Regions from separate parts of the Kitasatospora sp. NPDC086801 genome, predicted to be linked through region 2. Evidence: riboswitches for the same ligand, from Rfam matches in the RefSeq annotation. Region 2 holds a riboswitch; each other region holds the start of a gene.
What was found. Region 2 has a riboswitch for cyclic di-AMP ahead of ACIPLC_RS24410 (transglycosylase family protein). Riboswitches for the same ligand answer to the same signal wherever they lie in the genome.

Region 1 (7,036 bases), on a different contig from region 2:
GGCGAAGCCGCCGCCCACGATCAGGATCCGAGGTCGTTCCATCGCTCATCCCTTTGCCGTGCAGGTCGTAACCGCGAAGGTCCCCATTGCTGTCCGCCACACTCGCACGGAGCAGCGGGGGCTGCCACCGGGGTGGGGCGGATGGTGGAGGGGTGGGTGCAGGTGACGGGGGTGGTGGGGTGAGGGTGTGTGTGGTGTGGGGCTGCGGGCAACTGCCACCGGGGCGGGGCGGATGGCGGAGGGGGGATTCGGGGCGAACGCGGAGGAGGGGTGGCGGGCGAACGGAGGGGAGGAGGTGACGGGTCGGCACCGATAGGCTGTCGGGCGTGCTCCCCGAGGTGACGGCGGTCCGTTATGTGACGCCACTGCGAGAAGGCGGCTCGATGCCGGGCCTGGTCGAAGCCGACGACCGGCGGCTGTACGCGCTGAAATGGGTCGGCGCGGCGCAGGGCCGGAAGGCGTTGGTGGCGGAGGTGCTGGCCGGGGAGTTGGGCCGGCGGCTCGGGCTGCCGGTGCCGGAGCTGGTGACGGTCGACCTGGATCCGGTGCTGGCCCGCAGCGAGCCGGACCAGCAGGTCCAGGACCAGATGCGGGCCAGTGGCGGGACCAACCTCGGGATGGCCTTCGTCAGCGGCGCGCTCAACTTCGACCCGCTCTGCTTCGAGGTGGATCCGGATCTGGCCGGTCAGGTGCTCTGGTTCGACGCGCTGATCGGCAACGTCGACCGCTCCTGGCGCAATCCCAACCTGCTGGTGGCGACCGGCGGGCTGCGGCTGATCGACCACGGTGCGAGCCTGATCTTCCACCACCACTGGGCGGGCGCCGCCGCCTGGGTGCGCCGCCCGTACGACGCCTCCGACCACGCGCTGCTGTCCGCCCGGCCGGACCTGGCGGCCGCCGACAAGGCGCTCGCGCCGCTCGCGGAGGCCGCGATCGAGGGCGCGGTGGCGCGGATCCCGGAGGTCTGGCTGCTGGACGAGCCCGGCTTCGACTCGCCCGAGGCGGTGCGCGCCGCGTACCGCGCCCAGCTGACCGGCCGACTGGCCGGTCCGCGCGACTGGCTGCCGGAGGTGCCCGCATGACCGAGCCGAGGACGTCGGCGCTGCCGGTCGCCGTCGAACTGCACGACTACGAGTACGCCGTGATCCGCGCGGTGCCGCGGGTGGAGCGCGGCGAGTGCGTCAACGTCGGGGTGCTGCTGTACTGCCGGCAGAACGCGCACCTGGCCGCGCGCACGCACCTGGACCAGGCCCGGCTGCTGGCGCTGGACCCGGTGGCGGACGTGAACGGGGTGCGGCGGGCGCTGCACGGGATCGAGGCGGTGTGCGCCGGGGGCCCGCAGGCCGGTCCGGCGGCGGGGGACAGCCCCGGGCAGCGGTTCCGCTGGCTGACCGCTCCGCGCAGCGCGATCGTCCAGCCGGGGCCGGTGCACACCGGGCTGACCGCGGACCCGGAGGCGGAGCTGCGGCACCTGTTCGATCAGCTGGTGCTCTAAGCTCTGTCGACCGGCCGGTGCTCCGTTTCCGGTCGAGCCGCCGACGGTTGCCGTGGTCAAAGCTTGAGTTACTGAAGCACTCGGCCGTACGCTGGCCCCATGGGTTCGACAGCGACGACGACCGTACCGACCAACGCCGAGTTGATGGAGGCGTTGGCCGCCGTCGGTGCCGCGTATTTCCAGGACTTCGCGGCGGCCGCGGCCCGGCACGGGCTCTCCTCCTCGCAGGCCAAGGCGCTCGGCGCGGTGCAGGAGCCGGTGCCGATGCGGGCGCTGGCCGGGCGGCTGGGCTGCGACGCGTCCAACGTCACCGGGATCGTGGACCGGCTGGAGTCGCTGCGCCTGGCCCACCGGGAGGCGGCGGCCGGTGACCGCCGGGTGAAGATCGTCGTGATCACGGACGAGGGCCGGGAGATCCTGAACCGCATCCGCGGCGAGATGGCCCGCACCCACCAGGCCTTCGAGGCGATGACCGACGAGCAGCGGATCGCCCTGCACTCGATCTGCGCGCAGGTCCTGCCGGTGCTGGCCGGCCGGGCGGGCGCCGCCCAGTAGCGGGCCGCGCCGCGCCGGACGGGAGCCGTCGGGCGGTCCCGGTCGGAGCTACCCGGTGCGCCGCCGCTCCGGCTGACCTCGGCTGTTAGGCTTGCGAAGCGTGAGCGCGAAGCCCCAGATCCCCAATGTCCTGGCCTCCCGGTACGCCTCGGCGACCCTGGCCCAGCTGTGGTCCCCCGAGCACAAGGTGGTCCTTGAGCGCCACCTGTGGCTCGCCGTCCTGAAGGCCCAGCAGGACCTCGGTGTCGAGGTGCCGGCGAGCGCCGTCGCCGACTACGAGCGGGTGATCGACCAGGTCGACCTCGGCTCGATCGCCGCCCGTGAGCGGGTCACCCGCCACGATGTGAAGGCCCGGATCGAGGAGTTCAGCGAGCTCGCCGGCCACGAGCAGATCCACAAGGGCATGACCTCCCGGGATCTGACCGAGAACGTCGAGCAGTTGCAGATCCGCCAGTCGCTGGAGCACGTGCGCGACCGCACGGTGGCCGTGCTGGTCCGGCTGGCCCGCCTGGCCGCCCAGCACTCCGACCTGGTCATGGCCGGCCGCTCGCACAACGTGGCCGCGCAGGCCACCACCCTGGGCAAGCGCTTCGCGTCGATCACCGACGAACTGCTGGTCGCCTTCCGCCGCCTGGAGGAGCTGATCGCCCGCTACCCGCTGCGCGGGATCAAGGGCCCGGTCGGCACCGCCCAGGACATGCTGGACCTGCTCGGTGGCGACACCGACAAGCTCGCCGAGCTGGAGCGCCGGGTCGCCGGGCACCTCGGCTTCGAGAACGTGCTGACCAGCGTCGGCCAGGTCTACCCGCGCTCGCTGGACTTCGAGGTGCTCACCGCCCTCGTCCAGCTGGCCGCCGCGCCGTCCAGCCTGGCCAAGACCATCCGCCTGATGGCCGGCCACGAGCTGGTCACGGAGGGCTTCAAGGAGGGCCAGGTCGGCTCCTCGGCGATGCCGCACAAGATGAACACCCGCTCCTGCGAGCGCGTCAACGGCCTGGCCGTCATCCTGCGCGGCTACGCCTCGATGACCGGCGAGCTGGCCGGCGACCAGTGGAACGAGGGCGACGTCTCCTGCTCGGTGGTGCGCCGGGTCGCGCTGCCGGACGCCTTCTTCGCCTTCGACGGCCTGCTGGAGACCTTCCTGACCGTCCTCGACGAGTTCGGCGCCTTCCCGGCCGTGATCGAGGCCGAGCTGGACCGCTACCTGCCGTTCCTCGCCACCACCAAGGTGCTGATGGGCGCGGTGCGCGCGGGCGTCGGCCGGGAGACCGGGCACGAGGTCATCAAGGAGCACGCCGTCGCCTCCGCGCTGGCGATGCGCGCGGGCGCCCGGGAGAACGAGCTGCTGGACCGGCTGGCCGCCGACGAGCGGATCCCGCTGGACCGGGCCGGGCTGGACGCGCTGCTGGCCGACCGGCTGTCCTTCACCGGTGCGGCCGGTGCCCAGGTCGCCGAGGTGGTCCGCCAGGTGGAGGCCGTCGCCGCCGCCTACCCCGAGGCCGCCAAGTACGCGCCGGCCGACATCCTCTGACGGTCGGTATCCTCTGACGGCCAGTATCCCCTGACGGCCAGTATCCCCTGACGGCCAGTATCCCCTGACGGGCCAGTCGTCTCCGACGGTTCGTCAGCCAGTCGAGGGCCCCGCCGCCGATCCGGTGGCGGGGCCCTCGTCCGTGGGGACGTGGCCCGGGTCGAGCGGCGGGGTGGTGCCGCAGGCCCACGCGCAGTCCGGCTCGGCCACCGGGCGGTCCACCGGCGCCAGCACGTTGCCGCGGACGGTCGTGAAGGCCGTCAGCCCGCCGGCGACCAGCAGTCCGGCGCAGATCAGCATCGCGGTGTGGAAGGCGGAGTCCACCGCGGACGGCACCCGGTAGGCGTCGCCGCTCAGCCCGGCGAGCGAGGGCAGCGCGGCGACCGCGAGCAGCCCGGCCGCGCGGGCGGCGGCGTTGTTGACGCCGCTGGCGATCCCCGCGTGCCGGACCTCGACGGCGGCCAGCACCGTCGCCGTCAGCGGTGCGACCAGCAGGGTCATCCCGCAACCCATCACCGTGACGGCGGGCAGCACGTCCGCCCAGTAGGAGGAGTCGGGGCCGGTGCGCAGCATCAGCAGCACCCCGGCGGCGCACAGCAGCGGGCCGACGGTGAGCGGGATCCGGGGGCCGATCCGCTTGCCCAGCCGCCCGGCGCGCGCCGACAGGGTCAGCATCAGCACGGTGATCGGGACCAGGGCGAGGCCGGAGACCAGCGGGGAGAAGCCGGAGACGATCTGCAACTGCACCACCAGCAGGAAGAACACCCCGCTGAACGCCGCGTAGACGCACAGGGTGACCAGGTTGACGGCGGTGAACAGCCGGGAGGAGAAGAGGCCGAGCGGCAGCATCGGCTCGGCGGCGCGGCGCTCGACCGCGATGAAGGCCGCGCCGAGCAGCAGGCCGATCGCGCCGGTGAGCCAGACCGCGGGGGACAGGCCCTCCCCGGCGGCGGTCAGCGCGTAGGTGATCGCGCCGAGGGCGAGCGCGGCGAGCAGCGCGCCCGTGACGTCGAAGCGGCCGGCGGCGCTCTCGTCCCGGCTCTCGGGGACGAACCGGGAGGTGACCGCGACCACGGCGGCCGCGAGCGGCAGGTTCAGCAGGAAGATCCACCGCCAGCCGGGGCCGTCCACCAGCCAGCCGCCGAGGAAGGGGCCGACCGCGGCCGACACCCCGCCGAGGCCCGACCACAGGCCGACCGCCGCCGAGCGGTCGTCCGGGTGGAAGACGGCTTGCAGCATGGCGAGCGAGCCGGGGGTGAGCAGCGCCCCGCCGATGCCCTGGACGGCGCGGGCGGCGATCAGCACGTGGATGGTGGGGGCGGCGGCGCAGGCCGCGGAGGCGGCGGCGAACCAGAGCACGCCGATCAGGAAGACCCGGCGCCGGCCGTACCGGTCGCCGAGCGCGCCGCCGAGCAGGATCAGCCCGGCCAGGGTGAGCAGATAGGCGTTGAGCGTCCATTGCAGGGAGGCGAGGGAGGCGCCGAGATCGGCGCCGATGCGGGGGAGCGCGACGTTCACCACGGTGCCGTCGAGCATCGCCATGCTGGAGCCGAGCACCGTCGCCAGGAGGACCCAGCGTCCCTGCGAGGTGCCCAGGCGCAATGTTCCTGCTTGGGAGGTGGCCACGGGCCGATCCTGCGCCCGTGGGGCGTGCGTGACAAGGGTCACCGGGGGGCGTGTCGGGGGGTGTGCGGTGCGTGAGCGGACGGGTGCGCAGCGGTGGCGGGATCGGCGCAGCGTCGTGGATCAGTGGCGCCGGGTGAATGGATTGTGCACGTACGGTGCAGCCGATCATTCGGAGGGTCACGGCGTCCCCGGGGGTTGTTGCCGGTTCAAGTGATCGACATTGCTTCACCCGAACGGATGGGTTTTAGTTCAGCGACCGCCCGGCCAGTCCGGACGGATCCACCGGGTGGAACGCCGAGTCCTGCCGCTGCCCGGTGGCTCGCACCGAACTCTGTACGGCAGGAGCGGGGGACCCACAGGTAAGTCGCCGGACCGGAAACGGCACGCTTTCGCGTACCCGGATCCAGGGCCGGCTAGGGGTGAAGCCGCATGTGCGGCCGGGCAACTCCAGCCCGAACCCGACAGCTCACCTCGCAGGCGTCGGAGAGGAAAATTCCATGCCTGCACAGGCTCGTCGTATCGCCCTGCCCCGCGCCGCCCGCATCGGGATCGCCACCGCCGTCACCGGTGTCTCCTTCGCCCTGCCGCTCGTCACCGCGATGAGCGCCCAGGCCCACCCCGCGCCGGCCGCCGCGGTCACCACCGCCCCGGCCGCCGCTTCCGCCGACCAGGCCCAGGCCCAGGCCCAGGCCCCGTCGCAGTCGCCGGAGAACTACCGCGTCGTCAGCGGTGACACCCTGTCCCAGATCGCCGACGCCAAGCACGTCGACGGTGGCTGGCAGGCGCTGTACGACCACAACCGCGAGGTCATCGGCGGCAACCCGAACCTGATCTTCCCCGGTCAGCAGCTCGTGATCGCCGGCCAGGCCGCCGCTGCCGCGCCCGCTGCTCCGGCCAAGCCCGCCCAGCCGGCCGCCCCGGCCGCGTCGGCCACCACCGCCGCCAAGCCGCAGGCCCAGCTGGAGGTCCAGACCGAGGCGGCGAAGCCGTCCGCCCAGCTCCAGACCCAGGTGCAGACCGCCGCGCCGACCGCCGCGGTCACCACCGTCCCGGTCGCGGCGGGCTCCGCCTTCGTCGCCCCGCTGGCCAGCCCGAAGCTCGGCACCGCCTACGGCGTGGCCGGCTCGATGTGGGCCTCCGGCCACCACACCGGCCAGGACTTCGTCGCCTCCACCGGCACCCCGCTGCGCGCCGTCGCCAAGGGCGTCGTGGTGAAGGCCGGCAACGGTGGCGCCTACGGCAACGAGGTCGAGATCAAGCTCGCCGACGGTCACTTCGCCGAGTACGCGCACCTCTCCTCGATCGGCGTGAAGATCGGTCAGACCGTCACCGCCGGCCAGCAGATCGGCCGCTCCGGCGCGACCGGCAACGTGACCGGCCCGCACCTGCACTTCGAGATCCGCAACGGTTCGGAGTACGGCTCGGACATCAACCCGGTCGCCTACCTGCGGGCCCACGGCGTCGCGCTCTGACCCGTGCCGCATGAGGAACCACCGCTGCTACGGGGCGAATCGACCTCCCGGGATGGTCATGTCGGGTGACCGCTCGACCGGGTGATCGCCGCAGCAGTGGACATGGGCGCGGGACACGCCCAGGCCGGCCCGGCTCGCGAGACTTCTCTCGCGAGCCGGGCCGGCCGCTGTCGTTTCCGGTTGGTGTCGTTTCCGGCTGATGTCGGGGAGGGTTGCGCCCAAGGCGAATTGACGATCAGTCAGGAAGGCTCGCTGGTCGGCCGGTTCAGATCCTGTGGGCGGGCAGGCCGTGCTGGGCGGCGGTCAGCAGCTCGTGCATCCGCTGGCCGAAGTCCTCGGTGTCGGCGGCCGGTTCGG
Region 2 (7,036 bases):
AACCGCCCGCCGCAAGGCTCCGGACCGGCCCCGGACAAGACAAAGGCCGTCGTGGTGTCAGCACCCACGACGGCCCCCCGATGGCAAGACGGCGGCCGGTCAGACCGCCAGGTGGTCGAACTCCCCGTCCTTGGCCCCCAGCAGCAGGGCGGCGATCTCGGCCCGGGTGTAGATGAGCGCCGGACCTTCCGGGAAACGCGAGTTGCGCATCGCCACATCGCCCCCCGGCAGGGCCGCGAACTCGACGCAGTTCCCCTGGGAGTTGCTGTGCAGGCTCTTCTGCCAGGCAACCCCCTTGAGGTCGGCGGCCGCCATCCCGTTGTAGGTGTCGTACGAGCCGTGCGTGTCCTGCGAGTCGTGCATAGAAATCTCCCGAAGAGCTCCGGAGTGGTCGTCCAGCGCGGCGCCCCCGGCACCCGCCGAACGAACGGACCGGCCCCGTACCGGCCCGGCACAACGCCTCACTTGACGCGATGATAGCCGCTGTGCACGTGCATCAGCACGGGACATTGCAGGTGCACGAGGCCTTTCACCGGCCGCCCCGAACTCTTCACGGACCCTTCTCCTGACGGTACGTAAACGGACATAGCCGAGTGAATCGCCAGACTCCCGATAACCGGCCGTGAGCGGCTCCCCGCTGAATGTTGATCTTCGAGCGCCTGGAGTCGCGCCGCCGTGACCCTCCGTCAGGCGACCTCCTGGCTGTGAGACATCTCACGCGCCACAGAGGCAACTCGACGCCCCTTCGGACACGTCAGGGCAACTAGCGGCGATCACTCGAAGGCTGGGTGAGATATGTCCGGATTGCGGGTAAACCGCCCGGACCGGTGCACCGGGAGCGCGACGCACACGCCATGACCGTGCGAAACCCGAACGGCAGCCGAATGCAGGCCTGACGGGCCGATGTCCTACGATCTCCGGCATGAGCACCGCAGCCATCCCGGGCGCGCCACTGCCCGTCCGCACTCCAGGCTCCCGTGCGCGGGGGCGCCACCGCCGCCCCGAGCGCCCCGAGATCCCGGCCGGCTCCCCGGCCCTGGTGCTCGCCGTGCCCGCGACCGCCGGGCCCGAGTCCCACTCGGTCGTCGAGGAGCTGCTGTCGATCGTCCGCAGCGAGCAGAGTGGCATCCAGACCGCCGTCGGCTACCTCCCGGGCGAAGCCGCCGGGGGAACCGGCGGTGACGACCACACCGTCGCCGAACTGCTGGCCACGGCCGCCGAGGCCGGCCTTCCCGCGCCGGTCCTGGTGCCACTGGTACCCGGCCCGCACGGATTCCTGACCGAACTTCACGCCCTCGCCGCGGAGTACGGAGCCCCCGTCACCGACGTGCTCGGCCCGCACCCGCTGCTCGCCGAGGCCGTGCACGTGCGGCTGTCCGAGGCCGGCCTGGCGCGCGCCGACCGGGCCCGGCTGTTCGCCATCGCGACCGCCGCGGACGGCGTCGTGCTGACCACCGTCGGCGGCGAGGACGCCGCCGCCGCGGCCGGCATCACCGGTGTCCTGCTGGCGGCCCGACTGGCCGTCCCGGTCGTCCCCGCCGCGCTCGACGTGCCGGGCTCGGTCGCCGCGGCCGTCAACCACCTCAAGGAGACCGGCTCCCAGCGCCCGGCGCTGGCCCCGCTGGTGATCGGGCCGGAGGCCGACTCCGAACTGCTCGCCACGGCCGCCGAGGAGACCGGCTGCCCGTCCGCGGCGCCGCTGGGCGCCTATCCGACGGTCGGCCAGCTGATCGCCGCCACCTACCTGGCCGCGCTGCCGGCACCCTCCCCGGAGGAGCTGGCCCGGGCCGAGGCTGAGGCCGAGGCGGCGGAGGCCGCCGGGGGCGCCCACGCCGGCCACTCCGGCCATGGCGGTCACGGCGCTCACGCCGCCGCCGAGGAGCCGTCCGGCCGGTAGCGGAGACCATGCGCACGAAGGGCCCGGGACGGCTGCGTTCCGGGCCCTTCCGGCTTGTCCTGTGCGGAAGTTAAGGGGTGAATAGGCGCGATGTCTGTTCTGTTCGCATTTGTTCGCCGCCACTCGGCACGTGCCCCGGCGCCCGCGGTGCGGTCGCGCCCCCTTCTCGACGAGCACACCCCGGGCGACCCGACGCGCCGTCATTCGCCTCCTGAAGCGCAGACAGTTGTGCACGCCCTTGGCGACGTTGCCGGAAATCAGTCATTTCTGATCATGACAAGCAAGGGGAACGACCGTTCTCCTCAAACCGTGATGCGCGTCACAGGTGTTTGCAGTTTGAACTTAAGTCTGCTTAACGTGCTCTCCGTTCGTGGCCACACGAACCCAGTTCATCCGCGACGCCGAGTCCTGCCGTCGGATGTCCTGGCAGCGCGAAAACGCACCACGGCAGGAGCGGGGGACCCACAGGTAAGTCGCCCCGGACCGTTCCCCGGAACGATCCAGGGCTAGGGGTGAAGCCGCGCCCACAGCGCGGCCGGGCAACTCCAGCCCGAATCCGACAGCTCACCTCGCAGGCGTGGGAGAGGACTGCGTCTTCATGCTGCCCACCAACGGCACCCGTCTGTCCAGTCGTACCCGACGCGTGATCGCCGCCATCGGCGTCGCGGGCGTCGGCCTCAGCATCCCCTGCCTCACCTCCGGCACCGCCTCCGCCGCCTCCGTCTCCACCTGGGACAAGGTCGCCCAGTGCGAGAGCACCGGAAACTGGAGCATCAACACCGGCAACGGCTTCTACGGCGGACTGCAGTTCACCTCCAGCACCTGGGCCGCCTTCGGTGGCACCGCCTACGCCCCGCAGGCCAACCAGGCCACCAAGGACCAGCAGATCGCCGTCGCCGAGAAGGTCCTCGCCTCGCAGGGCCCCGGCGCCTGGCCGGTGTGCTCGGTCCAGGCCGGCCTGTCCAAGGGCGGCGCCCCGGCCGGCGTCGACACTTCGGCCGGTTCCACCACCGGCTCGGCTGCCGGCTCGACCGCCACCAAGCCCGCCCCGAAGCCGACCACCCCGGCCGCCCCGGCCGCCAAGTCCGCGCAGAACCAGGCCCCGGCCGCGAAGCCCGCCAAGCCGGCCGCGCCTGCCCAGGACCAGGTGCAGGCCCCCGCCGACTCCGCCAACGGCACCTGGGCCCAGAAGGGCCAGAGCCAAGCCCAGAGCAGCGCTCAGGCCCAGAGCAACGACTACACCGTCGCCGCCGGCGACTGGCTGTCCTCGATCGCCGACAAGCACAACCTCCAGGGCGGCTGGCAGCGGCTGTACGAGCTCAACCGCGGCACCCTGACCGAGGGTCCGGACACCATCTACCCGGGCCAGCGCCTCTCGTTCAAGGACGGCGGCCAGGCTCAGCAGTCGGCGCAGGCCGACCAGTCCGGCTCCGGCTCGTCGGCCACGTCCGGCTCGGGCTTCACCTGGTTCGACCGCTCGCAGAAGTCCGGCCAGACCTCCAACGGCGGTGCCGTGAACGCCAAGCCGGCCGCGCAGGACCAGGCCCCGGCCTCCAAGCCGGCTTCCAAGCCGGCCGCCCAGGCGCAGAGTCCGGCCCCGGCCCCGGCCACCACCGGCAGCATGGCCGCCGCGGTCTCCTTCGCCCAGTCGAAGGTCGGCCAGGCCTACGTCTACGGCGGTACCGGCAACGGCGGCTGGGACTGCTCCGGCCTGACCCAGGCAGCGCTGCGCGCCGCGGGCGTCTCCGTCCCGCGCGTCGCCGCCGACCAGGCCGCCGCGAGCACCCACGTCTCGCTGGACAGCCTGCAGGCGGGCGACCTGCTGTTCTGGTCCAACAACGGCCAGGACTCCGGCGTCTACCACGTCGCGATCTACATCGGCGGCGGCCAGTACGTCGAGGCCGCCAACCCGAGCTCGGGCGTGCGCCTGCAGACCGTCGCCAACTGGGCCCCGGACTTCGCCGGCCGGGTCTGAGCACGACCGACGGGTGACAGGTAACGGCTAACGGCTGACAGATAACAGATAACAGATAACAGATTTCATCATCTGTTATCTGTCAGTCGTCGCCCGGGCCAGCCACTCCTTGAGGAACATCGACAGCACGGCCGCAATGGCCATGACGCAGGCCGCGATCGCGAACACCGTGTCCGTCCAGGAGACGATCGCGTGCGGCACGGCACTCCGCTCCGCCGGGGACGGTGATGTACGCCACCGAACCCGCGAGGCCGACGCCACCGAGGATGCCGAGTGGCGCCATGACGCGGAAGGCCGGGTTGCGCCCCCGCCTCCCCCGGCTTCACCCCTGCCGACCGGAGACCATGGTCAAGGCCCGCCCCAAACGGGCATGCTGCTGCTCTGCGCCCGAGGAGGAGTCACCATGGCCCAGGCCACCGTCACACTCGACGCGAACCTCGCGATCGACGCGATGATGCTCTCCGGCACCAAGAACCCGCAGGACGCCGTCGAACTCGTCCTGCGCGACTACCTGGCCCGAGGCCGCCGCACCGAGACCCGGACCGGCGACGCCGCCGACGGCCAGCGACTCACCGAGAGCCGCCCCACGGAGCACGAGGACTGACCGGGCGCCCGGGCGGCACGCGACGGGCCCCGGAGAGCAACCGCTCTCCGGGGCCCGTTCGTTGACCGCCCTCAGCGCGCGCAGGCCCCCGTGGACCCGCGCATGACCAGCTCCGGCTGGAACATGAACTCCCCACGCTGGGCCGCGTTTCCGCCGACCTCCTCCAGCAACGCGTCCACCGCCGCCGTCGCCATCGCCTCGACCGGCTGGCGGATCGTGGTCAGCGGCGGCTCGGTGAAGGCGATCAGCGGCGAGTCGTCGAAGCCGACCACCGACACGTCGTGCGGCACCGACAGCCCGCGCTGCCGCACCGCCCGGATCGCCCCGAGCGCCATCATGTCGCTGCCGCAGACGATCGCCGTGCAGCCCTTGTCCAGCAGTGCGCCGGCCGCCGCGTGCCCGCCCTCCACGCTGAACAGCGTGTGGTGGACGAGGTCCTCGGCCTCCTCCCGGCTCCGTCCCAGCACCTCACGCATCGCCGCCGTGAAGCCCTCGATCTTGCGCAGTACCGGCACGTACCGCCGCTGCCCGACGGCCAACCCGATCCGCTCGTGGCCGAGTTCGGCCAGGTGCTGGACGGCCATCCACATCGCGGCCCGGTCGTCCGGCGAGATGAACGGCGCGTCGATCCGCTCGCTGTAGCCGTTGATCAGTACGAACGGCACCCCACGGCCGATCAGCCGGGCGTAGCGGTCGTGGTCGGCGGTGGAGTCGGCGTGCAGCCCGGAGACGAAGACGATGCCCGCCACGCCCCGGTCGACCAGCATCTCGACCAGTTCGTCCTCGGTGGACCCGCCCGGCGTCTGGGTGCACAGCACCGGGGTGTACCCGTGCCGGCTGAGCACCTGCTCGATCACCTGGGCCAGCGCGGGGAAGATCGGGTTGCTCAGCTCCGGCGTGATCAACCCGATCAGGCCGGCGCTGCGCTGGCGCAGTCGGGTCGGCCGCTCGTAGCCGAGCACGTCGAGCGCCGCCAGCACGGTCTGCCGGGTGGCGGCGGAGACGTTCGCCTTGCCGTTGAGTACGCGGGAGACGGTGGCTTCGCTGACCCCCGCCTGCGCCGCGATGTCTGAGAGTCGCGCCGTAGTCACGGTCCCAGAGCCTATTGCAACCACGTCAGACCGCCCACCAGCCGGTGCTGTCGGGCGCGAGCACCGTCTCGCCGCCGTCGAGCACCAGCTCCACCGAGGAGAGCAGCAGCTTTCCGGGCGCCGCTATCCGGACCGGCTCCTCCGTGGTGTTGACGGTGCAGACGAAGGAGCCGCGGCGGAACGCCAGGGTCCCCTCGGGGCTCTCCAGCCACTCCACGGCCGTCCCGGCGCCGAGGTCGTCCCGGGAGCGGCGGACGGCGAGCGCGCTGCGGTACAGCTCCAGGGTGGACGCCGGGTCGCCGGTCTGCGCCTCGACGCTCAGCGCGGCCCACTCGGCCGGCTGCGGCAGCCAGGACGGCCCGCCGGCGACCGGGCCGAAGCCGTACGGGGCCTCGGTGCCGGACCACGGGATCGGGACGCGGCAGCCGTCGCGGTAGCCGTCCTGCCCGGCCTTGCGGAAGAACGACGGGTCCTGGCGGACCTCGTCCGGCAGGTCGGTGACGTCCGGCAGACCGAGTTCCTCGCCCTGGTAGATGTACGCGGAGCCGGGCAGCGCGAGCATCAGCAGGGTGGCGGCGCGGGCGCGGCGCAGGCCGAGCTCGCGGTCGCCGGGCGTGCGGATCTGGGTGCCGAGGCCGGGCGGGTTGGCGAAGCGGGTGGCGTGCCGGGTGACGTCGTGGTTGGACAGCACCCAGGTGGTGGGGGCGTCGACCGGGCGCATCGAGTCGAGCGAGACGTCGATCACCTCGCGCAGCGCGGCGGCGTCCCAACCAGTGCCCAGGTACTGGAAGTTGAAGGCCTGGTGCAGCTCGTCGGGGCGCACGTAGTTGGCGGTGCGCTGGACGGTCGGGGTCCAGGCCTCGGCAACGCCGATCCGCTGGCCCGGGTACTCGTCGAGGATCTTGCGCCAGCTGCGGTAGATCTCGTGCACGCCGTCCTGGTCGAAGAACGGCATGACGTCGTTGCCGAGCAGCTTGAGCTGGTCCGAGCCGCCGAGGTCGGGCAGGCCGGGGGCCTTCACCAGGCCGTGGGCGACGTCGATGCGGAAGCCGTCGACTCCCATGTCGAGCCAGAACCGCAGGATCGAGCGGAACTCGTCGGCGACGGCCTGGTTCTCCCAGTTGAAGTCGGGCTGCTCGGGGGCGAACAGGTGCAGGTACCAGTCGCCGGGGGTGCCGTCCGGGTTCTCGGTGCGGGTCCAGGCCGGGCCGCCGAAAATGGACTCCCAGTCGTTGGGCGGCAGTTCGCCGTCGTCGCCCTTGCCGGGGCGGAAGTGGTACCGCTCGCGCAGCGGGGACTCGGGGCCCTCGCGCAGGGCGCGCTGGAACCACTCGTGCTGGTCCGAGGAGTGGTTCGGGACGAGGTCGACGATGATCCGCAGCCCCAGCTGGTGGGCGTCCCGGATGAGCGCGTCGGCGTCCAGCAGGCTGCCGAACACCGGGTCCACGGCGCGGTAGTCGGCGACGTCG
Region 3 (7,036 bases), on a different contig from region 2:
GGAACGGTCCGCCGACCATGGCCTGACCGTTGAAGAAGATGCGGGGCACGGTTGAACTCCTTACCGGGTACCGGGAAAAGGCCGTTCCGCACGGCGACGAGAGGACGGGTGGAATCGTCGCCGTACGGAACGGAGTAATGGGCCGGCGGGACTGCTACAGCCTGGCAGGCGGCAGCGGTGGCGCCGGCGGATGGATTGGGGGCTCAGCCCAGCAGGGGAAGCGCGGGGAGGGTCAGGAAGTCCGCGAACTCCTCGGCCAGGGCGACCTGTTCGAAGAGCTGGGCGGCCTCGCGCCAACGGCCGCCGGCGTACACGTCCTCGCCCAGCTCGGCCAGGAGTTCGGCCAACTCCGCGGCGACCAGGGCGCGGACGAGGTCGGCGGTGGCCTTCTCACCGGTGTCGGACAGGACGACGCCGTTGTGGATCCACTGCCAGATCTGCGAGCGGGAGATCTCGGCGGTGGCGGCGTCCTCCATCATGTTGAAGATGCCGACCGCGCCGAGGCCGCGCAGCCAGGCCTCGATGTAGCGGATGCCGACCTGGACGGCGTTGTGCAGTCCGGCACGGGTGCAGGTGCCGCCGGCGCCGGCGACGTCGAGCAACTGGGCCGCGGTGACCGGCTCGGACGGCCCGGGGTTGTCCTTCTGGTTGGGGCGCTCGCCGAGCACCGCGTCGAAGGAGGCGCGGGCGACCGGCACCAGGTCCGGGTGGGCGACCCAGGAGCCGTCGAAGCCGTTGCCGGCCTCGCGATCCTTGTCCGCCTTGACCTTCTCCAGGGCGGCGGCGTTGACCTCCGGGTCCCTGCGGCTGGGGATGAACGCGGCCATGCCGCCGATCGCGTGGGCGCCGCGCCTGTGGCAGGTCTGCACCAGCAGGCGGGTGTAGGCGGCCATGAACGGCGAGGCCATGGTGACGGTGTTGCGGTCCGGCAGGATGTAGTGCTCGCCGGCGTCGCGGAAGTTCTTGACGATCGAGAACAGGTAGTCCCAGCGCCCGGCGTTGAGGCCGGCCGCGTGGTCGCGCAGCTCGTAGAGGATCTCGTCCATCTCGAACGCGGCGGTGATGGTCTCGATCAGCACGGTGGCGCGGACGGTGCCGTGCGGGATGCCGAGCGCGGCCTGGGCGTGGGTGAACACGTCGTTCCAGAGCCGGGCTTCGAGGTGGCTCTCGGTCTTCGGCAGGTAGAAGTACGGGCCGGAGTTGGGGTCCTCGGCGCCCTTGGCGAGCAGCCGGGCGGCGTTGTGGAAGAAGTACAGACCGAAGTCGAGGAAGGCTCCGGCGACCGGGGCGCCGTCGACGAGCAGGTGGTTCTCGTCCAGGTGCCAGCCGCGCGGGCGGACCACCACGGTGGCGAGTTCGGCGGCGGGCTTGAGGGCGTACGCCTTTCCGGCGGGGGTGGTGAAGTCGATCCGGCCCTCGAAGGCGTCGATCAGGTTGATCTGGCCGCTGACCACGTTCTCCCAGGTCGGGGAGGTGGCGTCCTCGAAGTCGGCGAGCCAGATCCGCGCACCGGAGTTGAGGGCGTTGATGACCATCTTGCGGTCGGTGGGGCCGGTGATCTCGACCCGGCGGTCCTGGAGGGCGCGCGGCGCCTCGGCGACCTTCCAGTCGCCGGCCCGGACGTCGGCGGTGTCGGGGAGGAAGTCCAGCGTGCCGGCCCGGGCGATCTCCGCCCGGCGGGCCTTCCGCCTGACCAGGAGCTCCTGTCGGCGCCCTTCGAAAGCGCGATGGAGGCCGACGACGAAGGCGACCGCCTCCGGAGTGAGCACCTCCTCCGCCCGGTGGACGCGCGGACCGGCGACAGTGACGACCGGAGCGGCGGGGGAGGCGCCGACGGGTCCCTGATCTGTAGCCATGGGCAGGACACTCCTATGCGGTTGAGCCTGGCGGAGGGAGCTCCGGCGGGAACTTCCTTGATCGGAACCCACCTCGGCGAGTTCGATTCTGTAAGGTGGAGACTAGTTTCCGCGATACAGAATTTCAACGGTTTGTTGATGTGATCGCCGGGACTCTACTCCTCCCCGACAGCGAAGGGAACGCCGGTGGTTGCGACCCCCGACACAGCATCGACGACGAGCACGGACCGTGCGACCGGCGGCGTGCAGTCCGTCGAGCGCGCCTTCCAGCTCCTGGAGGCGCTGGCCGACTCCGGCGGCGTGGCCACGCTCAGCGAGCTCTCCACCAGCTCCGGCCTGCCGATGCCGACCATCCACCGCCTGGTTCGTACCCTCGTCCAGCAGGGCTATGTGCGCCAGGACACCACACGTCGCTACACCCTCGGCCCCCGGCTGATCCGCCTCGGCGAGACGGCCGGCCGGCTGCTCGGCAGCTGGGCCCGCCCCTACCTGGCCGAACTCATGGAGGCCACCGGCGAGACCGCCAACATGGCGGTGCTGGAGGGCGGCGAGGTGGTGTACGTCGGGCAGGTGCAGTCGCGGCGCTCGATGCGGATGTTCACCGAGGTCGGCCGACGGGTGCAGCCGCACTGCACCGGCGTCGGCAAGGCGCTGCTCGCCCAGCTCCCCGAGGACGAGGCGCGCGCCATCCTCGGCCCCAACCCGCTGCCCGCGCACACCGAGTACACCGTCACCGACCCGCAGGAACTGCTGCACCAGCTCGCCGAGGCACGCGAGCGCGGCTACGTGGTCGACGACCAGGAGCAGGAGATCGGCGTCCGCTGCATCGCGCTCGCCGTACCGGGCGCGCCGACGCCCACCGCCCTGTCGGTGTCCGGCCCGGAGGCCCGAATCCGGGCCCTGGAGGAGCAGACCGGCGCGTCCTCGCTGGTGCCGGTGATGCACCACATCGCGAACCGACTGGGGCAGGTCCTCGCCCCCTGACACACCGTCAGCGCACGCTCCTCGAACGGGAAGTCGATCCGGTCGACTTCCCGTGCGGGCGTTCCCCCGTTCGGGCGGACGCCGGGCGGGTTGCACCGGACCCCCGGCGGAGGCTCCGCCACCCTGGTGCGGACGCGGCCCGCGACGGCACGGGCGGCCGGGACAACAAGGGCACGGGTGAGCGGCGATGGAGCGCAGGGATGCGGGGCGCGGCTGTTCTGGGCGCGGGGATCAGGGGCTCGGGAATCAGGGGCTCGGGGATCAGCGGCCCTGGGATCAGGGGCGCGGGAATCAGCGGCCCGGGGGCTGGGTGCGCGGGGATGCGGCGTGCGGGGACACGGCGCGCCCGGGGTTCGGCGGGGCCGGCTTCCTCGCGGCCGTGGCAGCGGGCTGCGCGGTGGCGACGCTGGCCGCCGGCCCGTCCTGGGCGCTGCGGCGGCCCGATCCCCGGCCGGCGGTGGAGGTGGCGGCGGCCCCCACGGCGTCCCGCTCCGATCTGGAGGTGATCCGGCTCGACCCGGACCCGGCGCCGCCGGGCGGCACCACCACCGTCCACGCCTTCATCGCCAACCGCGGCCCCGACACCACCACCACACCGTTCACCGTGCTGGTGACGCTGCCGCCCGGGGTCTCCCCGGAGGGCCCGTACTTCCCGGCGGAGTGCGAGGTGCGGCACAACGGCCGCCAGGTGCGCTGCGCCTTCCCGCCCGGACTGCCCCCGCTGCGCAGCGCGACCGCGCTGGTGCCGGTGCGCCTGGCCCCGGACCTGCGGATCGGCACGCTCACCGGAGGCTCGGTCGCGGTGCGCGACGTGGACGACCCGGACGAGGGGAACAACCGGCAGCCGTTCGCCACCACGGTGGTCGAGACGGCTGCCGGTTTCTGACCCGGAAGGCCCGAAGAGGCTCTACCGGTACACGCGGACGTAGTCGGCGGCGAAGGTGATCGGGGCGGTGCCCTGCGGCGCCGGGTGGTACTTCCCCGCGCCGACCGACAGGTTGAGGATCAGGTACGCCGACCAGTTGGCGCCGACGCCCTTGCCGTCCGAGAACACCTTGACGCCGTTGACGTACCAGTCCACCGAGGTGGCGCCGTAGTAGGTGCCGATGGTCACCCACTGGTCCTTCGCGATGGCGCTCGCGTCGGTGTAGTACTTGGGGTCGCCGGGGTTGACGTGGTTGGTCAGCTCCAGCAGGTTCGGGTTGTCGGGGTGGTACTCGAAGGAGTCGACCTCCCCGTTGCCGTTCTTCCAGGTCCAGAAGGCGGGCCAGGCCCCGGAGCCGGACGGCAGCTTGACCCGGGTCTCGGCGTAGTCGCCGGTCTTGACCTGGAAACCCTCGCTGGAGCCCTCGGTGGTCAGGAAGCCGGTGTTCCAGGCCTGCTTGCCGTTCTCCAGCGTGGTGGTGCCGGGCGCGGCGGTGAAGGTGGCGACCCCGTTCGCGACGCTGACGTTGTTCTTGTTCAGCAGGTCGAGCTTGTTGTCGTCCGGGTTGTGGTTGCCGTACTTGTACGCGGTGCTCTTGTCGCCGACCCAGCGCGAGCCCCAGCTGATCGGGCTGTTGAACTCGTCGGACCAGGTCAGCGACTTGCCGGCGACCGGGGAGGCGGGGGTGCTCGGCGACGGGCTGGCCGTGGCGCTCGGGCTGCTCGTCGGGGTCGGCTTCGGGGCGGGAGTGGCGGTCGCCGTCGGGGTGGGAGTGGCGGTGGGGGTCGGCTTCGGTGCCGGAGTCGTGGTGGGGGTCGCGGTCGGCGTCGGCGTCGGGGCCGGGGTCGGGGTCGGGGTCGGGGTCGGGGTGTTGGAGACCACCAGTTGCTGCGAGGGCAGGTTGTGCCAAGCCCCGCCGAGGTCCTGCCAGAAGCCGAACTGGGTGTACGTCCCGGCCGGCAGAGCACGCGCGCCGCTGGTGAAGGACAGGCCGCTCGGGCAGATCTGCACGTTGGAGGCGTTGCCGGGGAAGTCGAGGTTCGCACCGGCCGCGTTGCGGACGCCCACGCCGACGGTCTTCGCGGTGAAGCAGGCCGAGGAGTGGAGGGTCAGCGAGGCGGTGGTGGCCTTGTTGGCGACCATGGTCGCCGGGGCGAGCCGGTCCTGGGTGACGGTCGGCGCGGTGGCGGCCTGGGCGCCGGAGACGGCCGGCAGGCCGAACAGTCCGGCGCCGGTGATCGCGAGTGCTCCGGTGGCGGCGAGGGCGGCGTTGCGGCCCCGGTGGGAGGGACGGGCGTGGCGCGGCGCGCGGCGCCGGGCAGGCTGATGCATGGAAGTGTCCTCTGCGACGCCTGCGAGGTGAGCTGTCGGATTCGGGCTGAGGTAAGCCCGGCCGCTTGTGGGAGCGGCTTCACCCCTAGCCACGGCCCGCACGCGGGAGCGTACGGGCCGGGCGCTGACCTTGGTTCCCCCGCTCCCGTCCGCTGTGGTGCTCGGTTGCCGGCCGGCGGGTGGACAGGACTCGGCGTCCCGGCGGCGGGGGTCCGCGAGGGCGGACGACGGTTGCAGGCTAGGCAGACCGTCCGTGAACGGACAACCTGGTCGGGCCGGTTGTCGCACAGCTCACAGTGGTGTCGATCAACGACGCTGCGTGGTGGATCAGTTGGGACGGATCGGCGGCCTCGAAGGGATCAAGGGCGCCGAGGGGCGGGGGGCGCCGAGAGGCCGGGAACGCCGAGGGTGCCGAGGGGCCGAGGGCGCCGAGGGCGAGCAGGAGGGCGGACAACGCGGTGGGGGTGCGTCTGACGGCGGTGGGGGTGCGTCTCATGGGGGTGGACGGTAGGACCGGCCGTCGGCGGGCGCCCAGGTGCCGGTCGCACACCCCACAGGCCTGCGCGGTGGCGGCCGGTGCCGTGGCGCACCGCCCACGGATGCGCCCACCCGGCTCACCGAGTCGGATAAATTGGAGCTCCGACATCTTCCGCAGTGCACAAGACCGCCGTGCACGGCTCCACAGGAACGAGGTACCGCCCCACCATGACCGCGCCCCTGCCCGCCTTCGCCGGCCGCACCTACCTCTTCCGGGCCGACAACGGCGCGGCCTTCCGCAACACGTACTCGGCCGACGGCAGGCGGCTGCGCTGGGAGGGCCTCGGCGAGTCGGCGGGCCAGTGGGAGGACGTGCGGCTGCACGTCGCCGAGGTGGCGCCGGAGATCTACTTCATCAGCTGGACGGAGGAGAGCGGGATCACCGTCAGCCACGTGATGGACCTCGGCCGGCTGACGGTGCGCGCCTTCTGGACGTACGAGGGCGAGGGCGGCCGGGTCGGAGAGCTCCACACCGGGACGCTGGAGCGGGTGGCCTGAGCCTCGCCGCTCCCGCGCCCCGGGCGCTGTCCGCCGGCCTGCCCGGGCCGCTTGCCCGGGCCGCTTGCTCAGGCCGCCCGCTCGGGCCGCTTACTCGGGCGGCCTCAGCGGGCGGTCCGCCCAAGCGACCTGCTCAGGCGGCCTGGTTCGGGACCTTGAGGTGCTGGGACAGCCACTCCAGCGAGGACGGCAGCAGCGCGCTCCAGGTCTCGAAGTTGTGACCGCCGTTCTCCAGCATGCTGTAGGAGACCTTCATCGGGGACTGCGCCGCGTCGACGAAGGCCTCGGTGTCGTGCCGGTAGTCGCCGTCGCCCTTCTTGGTGCCGGCCAGCAGCACGGACACCTTGGGCTGCGGCAGGTTCTTCAACCGCCACATCAGGTTGGCCTCGTCGCGGCGCTGCTTGCTGCCGCCGAACAGGTCACCCGTGGTCGGGTCGTCGGCGGCGTCGTAGTAGGCGGAGAGCGCGACGGCGGTCGGGAAGACGTCCGGGTGGCGCATGGCCAACTTGAGGGCGCAGTAGCCGCCGGTCGAGTTGCCCATGAAGGCCCAGGCCTGCGGGTCGGACGAAACCCGGAAGCTCGCCTGGATCGCTGAGGGGACGTCCTTGGTGAAGTACGTGTCGGACTGCGCGCCGCCCGGGATGTCCTCGCACTCGGTGTCCTGCGGCAGGGCCGGCGAGGGGCGCATCAGGACCATGACCGTCGGCTGCATCTTGCCGTCCTGGAGCAACTTGAGTGCTGCGCCCGGGTAGTTGAACCGGGTGATCAGGTTCTCGGCGATCCCGGGGAAGCCGGTGCTGACGATCACCGCCGGGAACTGCCTCTGCGCGTACTCCGGCTGGAAGTACTGCGGCGGCAGGTAGACGTACCCCTCGGTGGACAGCCGGCTGGCCGCGCCGTCGAT
Region 4 (7,036 bases), on a different contig from region 2:
CGACCTCGCGCCACACCGGAAGTCGGCTGCGTCGACTTCCCGCGCTCCGGGCCTGGCCGCCCCGTCAGGCAGTCAGCCGACCCGACTCCTCGCGCACCCCCGCCGCCTGCCGCACCGGAAGTCGGCGGGCCCGACTTCTCGCGCGCACTTCGGCTTGTCTGCCGCACGTCTTGCCGCCGGCTGCTTCCGGGTGTGCCCCGCGTCGGGCTGCCGCACAGGAAGTCGGCGGGCCCGACTTCTCGTGCACGCCTCATCCGGTGTGGTGGTGGTTCCGCCGGTGGGGGAGGTCGAGTGCCTCGGGCGCGTCGTGTCGCGGCGGGTGCGGTGGCCGACGTTTCAGGGAGTGGGCCAGGTGCGGAGGCCGGTGGTGAGGAGGGTGATGAGGCGGTCCTGGGTGGTGGTCAGGTCTTCGGCGAGTTGGAAGCCGCCGCCGATGGAGAGGGAGGCGAAGCCGTGGGCGACGGAGCGGACGGTGCGGGCGGCGTGGATCGCCTCCGCACCGTCGAGGCCGTACTCCCGCAGGACGGCGATGATCACTCCGACGAGTCGACCGGCTGCGCGGGTGAGGTCGTCGTCCGGCTGCGGTGCCTGGGGGAGGGCGTTGTAGCGGTGCGGGTGTTCGGTGGCGTACGCGTGGTAGGCGCGTAGGACGGTGGCGACGGCGTCGTCCCCGCTGCGGCCGACGGCGGCCTCGGCGAGCCGATCGGCGAGTTCCTCGGTGACCCGGACGGCGATGAGCCGCCGCAGTTCGGCGAGGCCGCCGCTGACGTGCTTGTACAGCGACGGGGTGGCGACCCCGGCCCGGGCGGCGACGGCGGCCAGGGTGAGGGCGTCGGCGCCCTGCTCGTCGATGAGGGCGAGGGCGTGGCCGACGACCTGCTCGGGGGTCAGTCCTACTCGGGGCATGGCGCGGGCTCTCCGTCGGTGGAAGGGGCTGGAAAGGGGGGGACGTGGGCGGACCTGGGCGGACCTGGGCGGATGGGGCTCAGGCGAGTTCGGCGAGGAAGGGCAGCAGGGCGTCGGCGGTGGCCTGCGGGTTGTCGGCCATCGGGTAGTGCCCGGATCCTTCGATCATGGCCTTCCGCGCGTTGAGTGCGGCGGCCTGCCGGTCGGCGACGGCTTCCGGCTTGGGGAAGTCGGGGTCCTTGCTGCCCATGATGACGAGCGAGGGGCAGCGGACGGCCGCGGTCCAGCCGACGGGCGCGGAGTCCCCGGTGACGTATCCGCGGGCGGCGGTCTTGCGGCCGGGGGTGCGCATGGCGGCGACGAGTCCGGCCACGTACGTGTCGAAGTCGGCGGGCTTGGTGCCCGGGTAGGCCAGCTTGCGGTGGTAGAGGCCCCAGAAGGCGGGCGAGTGGACGGTCAGGGCGCCCATGACGCGGAGGGCGCCGCGCATGAGGGCGTTGGGCGGGAGGTTCTCGATGAAGGCGTCGATCAGGGCGATGCCGGCGACCCGCTCGGGGGCGTCGCCGGCGAGCTTGACGACCGTCGCGCCGGTGTAGGAGTTGCCGACCAGGACGGCGCGGTCGATGCCGAGGTGGTCGAGCAGGGCGAGGACGTCGGTGGCGATGGCGGCGGGGGAGTAGTCGTCCCAGACGATCGAGGATTCGCCGAAGCCGCGCAGGTCCATGGTGATGACCCGGCGGCCGGCGGCGGCCAGCAGGGGGTGGAGGTGCCGGTAGGCGGCGCGGGTGTCGAGCATCCCGGGGAGCAGGACGACGGGGGTGCCGTCACCCTGCCGGGTGTCGTCGTAGGCGAGGCGGCCGCCGGTGACGTCGAGGTACTGGGTGCTGGTGGCGCTGGTGGCGTTCATGGTGGTCCTCCGGGGGCTGCCGGTGCGGGGCGCTGGCGGGCTGTCGATAGCCATAAAGCTAAGGCTAATAGCCTTAGCCGTCAAGCCCTCGCGCCCTGCGGTGCGGAGGAGGCCGATGGGGAGGCCGATGGGGAGGTCGGCGGGGAGGTTGATGAGGGGTGCCCGGGTGAGGGGTCGTTCGTTGACGTCCGATCACGTTAGGTAGCGTCAATGGTGTTCAAGGGGAACAAACCGCCCATTGTGTCCCAGAGTGCCCCGTCCGTCTCCGGTCGTCCCGGGCGAACGGCTTGGAATCAGGGCCTCCTAGGATTAACGTTTGATAACGCAGCGCGGTCGTCAACGCCGTACCCAGACGGCACCGTGCGCCGTCGCCTAATCCCGCCGGCCGGCCTCCGGGCAGGTCAGGGAGCCGGGGAACCACGTTCCTTGGGGTGAATCGGCGGGGCTCCGGCCCGGCCGTAGGAGACCTTCCTGCTCCGAACCCGTCAGCTAACCCGGTAGGCGCGAAGGAAGGAAAGGAGCGCGCCTCCGTGGCGTCGACGCACACCCCGGCACACCCGGCCGGCCCCGCAGCGGGTACCCAACTCCTCGACCACCCCGGCCCGGACGGCCCCGAGTACGCCGGCCCGGACGCCGAGACCAACCGGCACCGGATGCCGCGTCAGGCCCGTGGGACCTCCCCGCTGCTCGGCGTCACCGCCGTCGCCGCCACCCTGGGTGCCACCGGTTTCGCCTCCGCCACCCCGGCCGCCGCCCCCGCCATCGAGGCCCCGGACGAGACCCCGGTCGCCCTCTCCGCCGACCCCGGCCTCGCGCTCGCCGCCCGCATCCAGCAGCAGGCCGACAGCCAGCGCACCGCCGCCGAGGAGGACGCCCGCGTCCAGGCCGCGAAGGAGGCGGAGGCCAAGGCCGCCGCCAAGGAGGCCGAGGCCAAGCGGGCCGCCGAGGAGGCCGAGCGGGCCAAGGCCGCCGCCCTCACCCTGCCGGTGCGCGACTACCACCTCACCGCCCACTACGGTCAGAGCGCCCGCTACTGGGCACACCTGCACACCGGCCTGGACTTCGCCGCCGACACCGGCACCCCCGTCTACGCGGTCGGCCAGGGCACCATCACCTCGGCCGGCTGGTCCGGCTCGTACGGCTACCGGATCGTCGAGACCCTGCCCGACGGCACCGAGATCTGGTACTGCCACCTCTCCTCGATCATCAAGGGCTCCGGCAAGGTCGGCTCCGGCCAGCAGATCGGCAAGGTCGGCGCCACCGGCAACGTCACCGGCGCGCACCTGCACGTGGAGGTCCGCCCCGGCGGCGGTGCCCCCGTCGACCCGGAGACCTGGTTCCAGCAGCGCGGCCTCAACCCCTGACGCACCCGCGAAGACCCCTGACGCACCCGCGAAGCCCCGGCCGCCGGAACCAGAACCACCGCGGCCGGGGCTTCGCCGCGTCACTCCTGAGTCGGTCCCTTCGGTCCCGTCGGTGCTGTCAGGTTCTCCGGCTCCGCCAGCCCCGCCACGTACGCGTCGATCTCCTCCTGACCCGGCTCCGGTGCGAGGTCCGGGAACTCCTCCACCAGCAGCCGCGGCAGCCCGGGCACCGTCCACTCCCCGTACAGGTCGAGCGCGGCCTCCACCGCCGCCTCCTCGAACTCGCCGAAGTCTCCGGCCAGTTCGTCCGGCATCGGCCGGCCCAGCGCGGTCAGCTCGGCCAGGTTGCGGTAGCTGCGCCGCATCAGGCCCTGCTCCAGCAGCCGGCGCGCGCCGTCCGTGGCCATGCCGACCGAGAGCACCCGGGTCGGGCCCCAGCCCTGCTCGTCCACCTCGTCCAGCCAGCCGGTCTGCGCCAGCGCGGCGAACGCGGCCAGCCGCTCCTCCTGCGCCAGCTCCCGGAAGCCGGTCAGCCACTCCCGCACCGCCGCCGGATCCGCGACGTCCACCCCGTACGCGTGCAGCAGCAGCGCGTACAGCCGGGGCCAGGTGACGAGGTCGGCTCGGCGCAGCAGCCCGGCCGCGACCTCGCCCTGCCACTCGGCCTCGGCGTGCAGCCGCTCCTGGCGCTTGGCGTTGAGCCGCTTGGCGGCCCGCTGGTGGTCGGTCAGCAGCCGGACGGCGGCGCCGTACGCCAACGGGTCCGCCTCCGGCTCGGGTTGGACGTACAGGTAGAGCCGCTCGTACAGCAGGTGCTCCACCGCGTTCGAGGTCAGTTCGGGCCAGCCGTCGTGCATCCTGCCCTCGCCCAGCTCCAGCAGGGCCAGCACCGCGCGCAGCGGCGCCCCGGCGACCGGGGTGCGGTCCTCTTCCGCCGCCCAGGCGAGCAGGTCGGCGGCCCTGGTGCGCGGGGCGAGCCGCAGGTCTTCGTCGTTCATAGCTCGAACGGTAACCGCTGGCCGGGAGTAGGGTCGGCTGCCATGGTCCCCGTACGACTCACCGGCCCCCGGCTGGCCATCCGCGAGTACCACCACACCCCCGGAGACGTGGACGCGCTGCACGCGCTGTTCAGCGACCCGGAGGTCACCCGGTACCTCCCCTTCGAGCCGCGCGACCGTGAAACCTGCGCCGACCAGATCGAGCTCTACCTGGAGGAGGCGATGGCGCCGGAGCGCGACACCTACCGGCTCGCCGTCACCCGGCGCGACGACGCCGAGGACCCGGCGGACGCCGCGCCGATCGCCCACGCCTCCCTCACCCTCGGCAAGCACCGCTCCGCCTACCTCGGCTACGTGCTGGGCCGCGATGTCTGGGGCCGCGGCTACGCCGGCGAGATCGCCGGCCTGCTCTGCGAGCTCTCCTTCGAGGCCCTCGGCGTGCACCGGCTGGCCGCCCGGGTCGACGTGGACAACGCGGCCTCCGCCAAGGTGCTCGTCCGGCTCGGGTTCCAGTTGGAGGGGCGGGTCCGGCACGACCTGTACAAGGGTGGCGCCTGGTCCGACTCGTACCTGTACTCGCTGCTCGCCGACGAGTGGCCCGGCGCGGCCGGTTGACCGTCCGGCGCAGGCGTCCGGCGCAGGCGTCCGGGGTGGACGTCCGGGGTGGACGCCAGCCGCCCGCCAGCCGCCCGAAGCGGGTCCGAGGCCTGCTCGGGGGGGTTAACCCCACCCCCGATCCGCCAGGCCTCCGGATCCTCCCCGCCCCGCCGTTCGACCAGACTGAGGCCATCAGCAGCCGAGAACGAGGGACCGAGGCCGGGACATGAGCATCAGCCGAAGCACGCAGGACCGCGAGTGGGACGTCCTCGGTGGTTACGGCGACGACCCGCGTCCCGCTCGGGCCCACCGGACCGAGGAGCCGCCGGCCGTCTGGCGGGCGCCGTTCTCCGGGCACTACTACCGCGAGATCGGCTACACGCTCACCGGCCTGCCGGTATCGGTCATCGGCTTCTCCGTCTCGATCGTCCTGTTCTGCCTGGGGATCGGCACCTTCGTCACCGTTCTCGGCCTGCCCGTCCTCGCCCTCCTGACCACCGTCGCCCGCGGCATGGGCCGGATGGAGCGGGCCCGGGTGCGCGGCATGCTGGCCCTGGACGTGCCCGCCCCGGCGCCGGTGCGCCAGACCCGCCCGGGCACCTGGGGGGCGATCACCGCGCGGCTGGCGGACCCGGTCGGGTGGAAGGCCGCGTTCTACCAGGTGGTGATGTTCCCGTGGGCGGTCCTCAGCTTCGTCCTGTCGCTGGTGTTCCTGCTGCTCGGCTGGGCGATGGCGCTGTACCCGCTCTACCACTGGGTCTTCCCGACCTTCACCTCCTGGCGCGGGTACCAGCTGTTCGACTTCTACGACGGCGACAACGTCCGGCACGTCTACTACGTCGAGGGCGCCTGGCAGATCGCCGGGTTCTCGCTGGCCGGGGTGCTGCTCATCATCCTCACCGCCCAGCTGGTCCGCGGCCTGACCAACGTGAACCGGGCCGCCGCCCAGGGCCTGCTCGGCCGCTGAACCCCGCCTCCCTCCCCAGCCTCCCCTCCCTCCCCGGCCCCGTCCGCGCCCGGACGTGCTCCGGATGCGGGCGGGGCCGGCCCGTGTTCGGATGGCCGGGTGGCCGCCGCACACACCCCCGCCGACCCGGGCGCCATGGGCCGGGACATCCTGGTCACCTCCCGCCCGCTGGACGAGTACTGCGACCTGTTCGACCTCACCCGGGCCCAACTCGCCGCACTGTCGGGCCCGGTGCTGGACTGTCCGGGCGGCGCGGCCGGCCTGGCCGCCGAGGCGCGCGGGCTCGGCTGCCGGGTGATCGCCGCCGACCCGGCGTACGCGCTCCCCGCGTCCGAGGTCGCGGCCCACGCGCTGGCGGCCCGGGCGTCGATGGCCACCGCGATGGCCGCCCGCCCGCACCTGTACCCGGCGCCGGGCTCCTGCCGACCGGACCGCTACCTGCGCAGCTGGGACCGCGCCCGCCGCCTGTTCGTCGTCGACTCGGCCGCGCACCCGCAGCAGTACGTGGCCGCCGCGCTGCCCCGACTGCCGTTCGCGGACGACTCCTTCGCGCTGACCCTGAGCGGCTACCTGCTCTTCGCCTACCCCGAACTGTTCGGCCCCAAGCGGCAGTTGGCCGCCCTGGTGGAACTCGTCCGGGTCACCTCCCCGGGCGGCGAGGTCCGCGTCCAGCCGCTGCACGACGGCCACGGCCGCCGCTGCGGCCACCTCGACCCGCTGCGGTACGCGCTCGGCGAGCAGTGCGTCGCCAGCGAGATCCGCCGTTTCCCCCGCGCCGGGGACGGCCGCACCCGCCGCGTCCTGGTCCTGCGGGCCGCCGACCACCGCCGTCGGTCCGCCGCCGGTGGGTAATGGTCCCTCCCGGCCTGCACCCCTATGCTCACCCGCATGACCGACACGACCATCAGGCGCGCCCGGGCGGCCGACGCCGACCTGCTCACCGAGCTGATCCAGGCCTCCACCGCCTACCGCGGCGACTACGCGGCGATGATCGACGGCTACCGGGTCGCCCCCGAGTACGTCGCCCGGCACGAGGTGTTCCTGGCCTCGGACCCGGCCACCGGGCAACTGCTCGGCTTCTACGCCCTGATCCGCGAACCGGCCGAACTGGACCTCATGTTCGTCGCCGACGCGGCCCAGGGGCTCGGCATCGGGCGGAAGTTGATCGCGGACATGCTGGAGCGCGCCCGGGCGGCCGGGATCGACTCGATCAAGGTGGTGTCCCACCCGCCCGCCGAGGGCTTCTACCTCCAGATGGGCGCCGAGCGCACGGGCACCCGCCCGCCGCAGGTCAAGA

Region 1: another riboswitch for cyclic di-AMP. It lies ahead of ACIPLC_RS33465 (peptidoglycan DD-metalloendopeptidase family protein); the one in region 2 lies ahead of ACIPLC_RS24410 (transglycosylase family protein).
Region 3: another riboswitch for cyclic di-AMP. It lies ahead of ACIPLC_RS14505 (hypothetical protein); the one in region 2 lies ahead of ACIPLC_RS24410 (transglycosylase family protein).
Region 4: another riboswitch for cyclic di-AMP. It lies ahead of ACIPLC_RS13170 (M23 family metallopeptidase); the one in region 2 lies ahead of ACIPLC_RS24410 (transglycosylase family protein).

Annotation. Positions count from the first base shown of each region.
Region 1 covers NZ_JBIVAX010000050.1:12,860-19,895, reverse strand. Annotated here, with positions in the region: gene ACIPLC_RS33495 (NAD(P)/FAD-dependent oxidoreductase) at 1-42, opposite strand, end outside; gene ACIPLC_RS33490 (HipA family kinase) at 327-1,082, shown strand; gene ACIPLC_RS33485 (DUF3037 domain-containing protein) at 1,079-1,495, shown strand; gene ACIPLC_RS33480 (MarR family winged helix-turn-helix transcriptional regulator) at 1,595-2,050, shown strand; gene purB (adenylosuccinate lyase) at 2,151-3,581, shown strand; gene ACIPLC_RS33470 (MFS transporter) at 3,675-5,207, opposite strand; cyclic di-AMP (ydaO/yuaA leader) riboswitch at 5,520-5,702, shown strand; gene ACIPLC_RS33465 (peptidoglycan DD-metalloendopeptidase family protein) at 5,705-6,679, shown strand; gene ACIPLC_RS33460 (DUF2470 domain-containing protein) at 6,945-7,036, opposite strand, start outside.
Region 2 covers NZ_JBIVAX010000025.1:106,937-113,972, reverse strand. Annotated here, with positions in the region: gene ACIPLC_RS24420 (DUF397 domain-containing protein) at 100-363, opposite strand; gene ACIPLC_RS24415 (hypothetical protein) at 923-1,897, shown strand; cyclic di-AMP (ydaO/yuaA leader) riboswitch at 2,328-2,488, shown strand; gene ACIPLC_RS24410 (transglycosylase family protein) at 2,475-3,872, shown strand; gene ACIPLC_RS24405 (hypothetical protein) at 3,948-4,073, opposite strand; gene ACIPLC_RS24400 (hypothetical protein) at 4,276-4,476, shown strand; gene ACIPLC_RS24395 (LacI family DNA-binding transcriptional regulator) at 4,548-5,567, opposite strand; gene ACIPLC_RS24390 (glycoside hydrolase family 13 protein) at 5,593-7,036, opposite strand, start outside.
Region 3 covers NZ_JBIVAX010000010.1:90,089-97,124, forward strand. Annotated here, with positions in the region: gene ACIPLC_RS14485 (gamma-glutamylcyclotransferase) at 1-49, opposite strand, end outside; gene aceB (malate synthase A) at 204-1,856, opposite strand; gene ACIPLC_RS14495 (IclR family transcriptional regulator) at 2,043-2,840, shown strand; gene ACIPLC_RS14500 (hypothetical protein) at 3,220-3,726, shown strand; gene ACIPLC_RS14505 (hypothetical protein) at 3,748-5,097, opposite strand; cyclic di-AMP (ydaO/yuaA leader) riboswitch at 5,100-5,267, opposite strand; gene ACIPLC_RS14510 (MoaF-related domain-containing protein) at 5,803-6,132, shown strand; gene ACIPLC_RS14515 (alpha/beta hydrolase) at 6,266-7,036, opposite strand, start outside.
Region 4 covers NZ_JBIVAX010000009.1:15,039-22,074, reverse strand. Annotated here, with positions in the region: gene ACIPLC_RS13180 (TetR/AcrR family transcriptional regulator) at 337-906, opposite strand; gene ACIPLC_RS13175 (alpha/beta fold hydrolase) at 986-1,867, opposite strand; cyclic di-AMP (ydaO/yuaA leader) riboswitch at 2,173-2,331, shown strand; gene ACIPLC_RS13170 (M23 family metallopeptidase) at 2,344-3,177, shown strand; gene ACIPLC_RS13165 (hypothetical protein) at 3,258-4,175, opposite strand; gene ACIPLC_RS13160 (GNAT family N-acetyltransferase) at 4,218-4,790, shown strand; gene ACIPLC_RS13155 (sensor domain-containing protein) at 4,999-5,739, shown strand; gene ACIPLC_RS13150 (hypothetical protein) at 5,839-6,591, shown strand; gene ACIPLC_RS13145 (GNAT family N-acetyltransferase) at 6,628-7,036, shown strand, end outside.